Regions from separate parts of the Globicatella sp. PHS-GS-PNBC-21-1553 genome, predicted to be linked through region 2. Evidence: riboswitches for the same ligand, from Rfam matches in the RefSeq annotation. Region 2 holds a riboswitch; the other holds the start of a gene.
What was found. A riboswitch is a leader RNA that binds a small molecule or an ion and turns the genes downstream of it on or off. The one in region 2 is predicted to bind thiamine pyrophosphate.

Region 1 (3,431 bases), 340 kb from region 2:
TCCGACGAGGTTAAATAATAGAATACCAATTAAGGATAGCACCAAAATACCGGCAAACACGCCTTCGGATTTAATACTACTGGACATCCGACGAATATAATAACCTAAACCTTCCGAGCCACCAAGCCATTCACCAATGACTGCACCGATTAAAGAATAGACAACTGACATTTTTAAACCAGAGTAGATAGACGGTAGGGCGAACTTCCATTGTAATTGGCTAAACATTTGCCATTTTGACGCACCCATCACTCTGAATAATTCGAGATACTCTTCATCCGTTCGTTTTAAGCCATCGAAGACACTTACTACGACGGGGAAAAAGGTAATCAAAAAGATAATCGCCACTTTGGTCCATAAGCTATAGCCAAACCATAACACAAAGATTGGGGACAAGGCGATAGTCGGAATTGTTTGCGAAATTAGGACAAAAGGATAAAATGCCCGCTCGATAAAATCAGAATAATATAATAGAATTCCAATCAATAAACCCAGTCCGATTGAAATGGCCACGCCAACGATGACTTCTAATAAAGTCGCTTGAGTGTGTGTCCATAGTTGCGGCGCTTGGGTAAAGATGGTCTTAATAACATCACTTGGTCTCGGAATTATAAACTTTGGTACCCATTCACGCGCCACGGCCCATTCAATAATGACTAATAACACAGCTGAAACAGATAAGAAAGGCCAGTAACGTTGAATTAACTGTCGTAGTTTATTCATGGATGGCCACCTCCAAAGCTTGTTTATACTCAATAAATTGAGCATGATAACGGATGTCTTTCGGTCGTGGACGTGGCAGATCAATGTGCCACTCTTTGATTTGAGTATCGTCGCCATTATGCCAGTTTTGTAATAAAAAGACCCGATTACTTAAAAGCACTGCTTCATCAATATTATGCGTAATAAAAACAATTGTTTTATTTAATTCTTGCCACAGTGATAGTAACCATTGTTGCATTTCATATTGTGTAAAACTGTCTAATGCTCCAAAAGGTTCATCTAGTAGTAGTACTGGTTTATTGGCCAAAATCGTTCGTACGAAAGCGGCGCGCTGACGCATTCCACCCGATAGATCTTTTGGTAGGGAATAGGCATAATCTTTTAAACCCGCCTTATCTAGCCACTCTAACGCTTTTTCTTTTGAAACTGGATGCTGCTTATCAAGTTTGCCACTTAATCTAACATTTTCCAAAATTGTCGCCCAAGGAAGTAGTAAATCTTTTTGTGGCATATAACCGACATCACCTAATTGAATCGGTCGTCCATCAAAGAGAATCTGGCCCGCATCTGGTTGAAATTGCGTGGTCAGTAATTTAAATAGCGTACTCTTACCACTGCCGCTTTTACCAATTAATGAAATAAACTCACCTTTAGGAAAGTTGAGGTTGACATTTTGTAACGTCTTCTCGCCTTTAAAGTCAGGGTAGGTAAATGAGACGTTTTTTATTTCAATCATCTGAAACTCCTTTCTATCCATTTGCCCAAAAAAAGACCCGTTTCTAGGAAACCGGCCCAAAGCATACTGAGTCTTGACTGATCAAACTGATCAAAATGTGTACAGTAAAACAAAATTGTAAACATCCCTACGGTAGTACTAACTACATCAGGTCAAGGGTCAAGGAACATTTCAGAAACCTACTCTCAGCGCATTGGCTCCCCTAGTTTAAAATAAATGGATTCAATTGTTAAAAGAGACCCTTTGATTTCACAAAGAAACTCTAACTGACTATTAGAATAAATCAAGTGATAGTTAATGTCAAGCAGATAAGTTGAACAAAGGATTGAAATCATGACCTATAAAAAAGTAATATAAGTGAGGTCATGATTACTAGTGGTACTAAAAAGTGAACGATGCTGTTCACAATGAACCAAATTAAGAAGGTTCATGACGATGCCTATTGACCAGACAGGCGATGGAAATAGAATATCGATTGTGTTCATCTTTGATTAATGACATGGTTGTAAGGGAGTAGGCCAACAGTAGAAAAATGAATGATTTTCGCTACGTCTGCCTATTCCTGCACAGTTGAAACTAGACCAGAAGCAGAAAACCAAGTGATATTCTCTTCATCTGCCTACCCTATCATCCTCTGTGCTTTTAATTGCCGCACAATTACTTGACTGAAATTCGCTAGTTTATCTCCAGTCTATTTAAGACGCAGTTTGAGACCTCTCACACCCTGCGCTTTTAATTACCGCGCAATCACTGCACTAAATTATTAAGATTACGCCCAGGCCTTATTTATTAAAAAAGCACCCTCTTTACAATCCAAAATTAATTTGCTAGTCTATTAGTGACACTGGGGGAGCATGAAAATGCTGAGAGAGAAATTGACCCTTTGAACCTGATTCAGTTAATACTGACGTAGGGAAGTGTGCTTAATTTAATCAGCCAGTTTGATTTTGTTGGACTGCACCCGATTTAATGCGCACACTTTATCTTTAAAGGTGGGTGTTTTTTTGTTCCTAAAATATAAGGAGGAATATCGTCATGACAAAATTTACTGAACGTGTGTTTCCAAAAGTTGAAGCGATTTGGGCATCGTATTTAGAACATCCATTTGTAAAAGGATTAGGAGAAGGTACGCTGGCTAAAGAAAAATTTCAACGTTGGTTAACGCAAGATTATGTTTATTTAGTGGAGTATTCAAAATTAATGGCTTTAGGCGTAGCGAAGTCGACTGATTTATCGATGATGCGCAGTTTTTCAAAAGCATTATTTGGGACCTTAGAGATGGAAATGGAATTACACCGTCAATTTTCAGCTCAATTTGGGATTAGTGAAGCAGAATTATTACAAACGAAAATGTGGCCAACCAATACAGCCTATACTTCTTATATGTTAAATCATGCCCAAGCGGGTGGCGCAGAATATGCGGTGACAGCCTTATTAACTTGTGCTTGGTCATACGCTTATGTCGGCGAAGCAGTAGCGAAGCAAAGTCCTGAAAATAATCCTTACCAACAATGGATCGATATGTATGCGGGCGAAGAATTCCAAACTTTAGCTACTGATATGAAAAATTTAATGGACAAGATGGCTAAAGATTTACCAGAAGCAACCTTAGAACGTCTAGAAGAAATCATTATTAAAACCTCTTACTATGAGTATCAGTTCTGGACCATGTGCTATGACGGTGAAGATTGGGAAACTCGATACGAAAACTAAAATTAACAATTAATGATGAGAGGGAATGGTTAAAATAAATACACATAAACAAACTCAAAAACTAATGATTTTATCACTGATGATTGCCTTAGACGTGGTGTTATCACCGATTTTAAGAATTGAAGGGATGGCACCAATGTCGAGTGTCATTAATATTATTGCGGCCAGTTTTATGAGTCCTTTATATACCTTTTTAATGGCTTTAATCTGTGGTATTATCCGCATGTTAATGATGGGCATTCCACCATTAGCCTTAACA
Region 2 (3,431 bases):
TAGTTAAACAATTAACCCAACAATGTAAAGCAGTGACTCATCTACCCATCTATGTTAAGTTGACGCCTAATGTGACGGATATTGTTAGCATTGCAAAAGCAGCAGAAGAGGGTGGGGCTGACGCAATTACAATGATTAATACAATAACGGCTATGGCCTTTAATTTAGAAAGTAGACAACCCATTTTAGGAGGGGTGACAGGTGGGTTATCTGGAACTTCTTTAAAACACATTGCCTTAAGGATGATTTATCAAGTTGCTGGAGCAGTTAAGATACCGATTATTGGAGTGGGTGGCATAAAGACCGTAGATGATGTTCTAGAAATGTATATGGCGGGCGCATCTGCCGTTCAAATTGGGACAGAAAATTATAATCAACCGATGATTTGTCCAGAAATTATTAGCCAACTTCCTCAGCGAATGGATGAATTAGGCATTGAAAGCTTAGAGACTCTAATAGACGAAGTGTCAGTCGCTCGATTTCACGACGGTCGGTAACAGGCTTAAGTGTCCGTGGCGAGCAATCACGACGGAATTATAACAGACTAAATTTCAGTTTATAGTGAACATGCTTAGTAAGTTAATTGGAAAAACTATCTATATATAATTAAGTGAGGTCAGCTAACGTTGATCTCTTTTTCATTTAGTGTAGCAGAGCACTTAAAGGATGATATTTATTTCTCCGAATTAGTCATGTTAACCAAACAAAATAATTCATTTGGACCAACAGAAATATCATATCTAGAGAGTAAATTCATTAACATAGCTATCGATGTAGATAGGTAAGAAGTAAGATATGGAAATGATCCAAACCCTGGAAATGTAACCGAAGAAAAGAATTGCAGACAGAAAAACGCCAAATTAGAAAAAAATAGCCATTCAACACACCGGTGTTTAATGACCAAAATTTCTGTGACCCACATCATTTGACAAAGAACTTTAAAAATAAAAATCCCATTGACTGCCGTAACAATCAATGGGACGTTAATCACGTGGTTTTACCCAAACCTTAATAATCTGCCGATTATCCTCAGTCACTTAACGCGTGATTACGTCTTAACTACGCTTCTATACAAGTCTCATGGTGGTTCATCAAGATTCCGATGAAGGGTCTTTACTTAGTGATCGAAGATGTTGCACTAACCCCTCTCTCTATAAACAACTCAAATAAGTCACACGGTCTTCATTATTAAATAAGTTATAATTCCTTATTCATATCATTAAACGATTAAAGATGCAGGAGTTAGCCAAACGTTATAAAAATTGATTAATAACCTGATGTTTTTACGCGTAAGAGAGGTTGGAATGAACGCGTTAGGAAAATTAATACAATAATACAGCAAAGAGTTTCAGATAGAAACGCTCCTCCATTGACTAGGAATGAGTATACATATGGACTTTGTCCTTCAGGTGCATAAGACCCCCAGAATGACACCCCCGCAATAAAGTGGACGATATAACGAGCTAATGATCCCACAATTGTCGCCATGGAAGCTATCTCCCATTGTTTCACACGATTTGTTGGTTCTTCTTTTAATGCATTTTGCATATAAGGTGCAAAGAAACCAGCGAAACCAATGACTGCAAAAGCGACAAAATATTCAACTACAAATTGTACTAACGTTAATACATACGCATTACCGGTAATGTATTGGAGTAATCCCCATAGAAATCCTCCCAAGCAACCTGCCAATGTACCACGACGTAGAGCAAGAATAATAATTGGAATCATCTTGACAGAAACCTTAAAACTCCATGATGGCGAAGGAATCATCAAATCAAGAAGTAGTGATAAAGCGGCACAGATAGTAATCTCAATCAAAGTTTGTGTCTTAATTTTTGACATAAAAAAACTCCTTTTCTTAACCAACACAAAAAAGGAGTTAAACATCTTGACGCAAGCATTACCTTGATCCAATAAAGGGTATAATCTCAGCCAATATGGCACCCCTTGTTTATGTTGAAATCTATATTTTAATAATGATTCTAACAAAAATAATGAAAAAAGTAAAATTAAATTTACAAACCAATTACTTTCAACTTTTATAACTTAGAAGGTTGCAATAGCCATAAAGATTCCTAACAACATTGCAATTGCTAATAGGACTTATTTTTCCAAAAAGTAATAGCAGGGAGTGGGCAAGAAGTAGAAAATTAAATAATTTTCGCTTCGTCTGCCCACCCCCGCAAAGTTGGGAGTAGACCAGAAGTAGAAAATCGAATGATTTTCACTTCGTCTGCCTACCCCCGCACAGTTGAGACCACTCAACCACTGTGCTATTATTTAACGAACAATAATTTTGACTAAATTTATCAAGTTTATGTCCAGCATCGATAATGGAAACTGTTAAGTAAACCATTAATGACTTTATGAATTGTTTGAAAGACCGGTGTTCTCTTAAAAATTTCTCTTGAACTATCGCTATTTTGAACAGATTCATTAACATGGGAGCAATCCCACTATCAATCGCTTTGAAGTGTTGCGTAATTTCTTTAAATTGTTGCAAAATCACTGATGGAGCTTTATTTTCTTGCATCAACTGTTCAAAGGACTCCGGCCTCATATCAGGTCGACCTAAATCATTTGTTTTTATCTTAAAGTCGATGAGATAATAAAATGACTTTCAATAGGAAATGTATTAGCAGTACAAGATTTAGAAGATGATAAAGATTACTTTGATTATGCAATCTTCGATAGATTCAATTTTATTTCTCCTTTCCGAGACCATTCACTTAATCTTGATAAGTCATCTAACGATGTGATGGTGATCCTAACAATCTCTGAAATAACCATCCTATCCGAATAGGACATTATATCAAAAATATTACTTCAAATTACCTCGATTGTTTTTGAAACTGAGGAAAGTTACGTGCAACAAATTGGGTAATCTTATTGTAACTTTTATACTAGCAGATAGAAGTGTTATAACAGACAAAAATAAAAGAATTGTAAAATCATTTTGCAGGAGACATGGTATGTGGCTCTCTTTTATTGTATAATTTGGGTGTTGAAATTCTGATAAAACTAGAATTTTGATTAATGGTAATGAATGGAAATGATAAAAGAGTGAGGTAATGATTAAATCATGGTGCTTAGTGGTTTGACTAAAGTAAGCAAAGTAATCACTGAATTGTCATTTATGAATAGGAAAGTTATTGTTGTAGATGAGTCACACGGTGTTATTACTGCTTTATATGAGAATCTTATCAAAAAATTGAAGACATAATCTATTTGATAATATTAATTCAATGATTACTTTTGGTTTGAAACATATTACTAAGGATATTGAAAAAATTATATGTTAAGTGATAATAGTAAACAAAGGATAAACTTTAACAAATGATATTGTCATACAAGAGAAATGATTAAAAATGATGGAGTATTCAAACTGTCTAAGTGCCATCTCAAGATTAAACTGGCACTTAAAAACG

Region 1: it holds a riboswitch for thiamine pyrophosphate, as region 2 does, so the genes downstream of both, LB888_RS08485 (ABC transporter ATP-binding protein) here and thiT (energy-coupled thiamine transporter ThiT) in region 2, are expected to answer to the same signal.

Annotation. Positions count from the first base shown of each region.
Region 1 is NZ_CP085470.1:1,756,472-1,759,902, forward strand. Features, by position in the region: gene LB888_RS08480 (ABC transporter permease) at 1-723, opposite strand, end outside; gene LB888_RS08485 (ABC transporter ATP-binding protein) at 716-1,459, opposite strand; TPP riboswitch at 1,567-1,673, opposite strand; TPP riboswitch at 2,296-2,392, shown strand; gene tenA (thiaminase II) at 2,495-3,172, shown strand; gene thiW (energy coupling factor transporter S component ThiW) at 3,198-3,431, shown strand, end outside.
Region 2 is NZ_CP085470.1:1,412,927-1,416,357, forward strand. Features, by position in the region: gene LB888_RS06725 (dihydroorotate dehydrogenase) at 1-497, shown strand, start outside; gene thiT (energy-coupled thiamine transporter ThiT) at 1,267-1,845, opposite strand; TPP riboswitch at 1,873-1,961, opposite strand; gene LB888_RS06735 (hypothetical protein) at 2,228-2,563, opposite strand.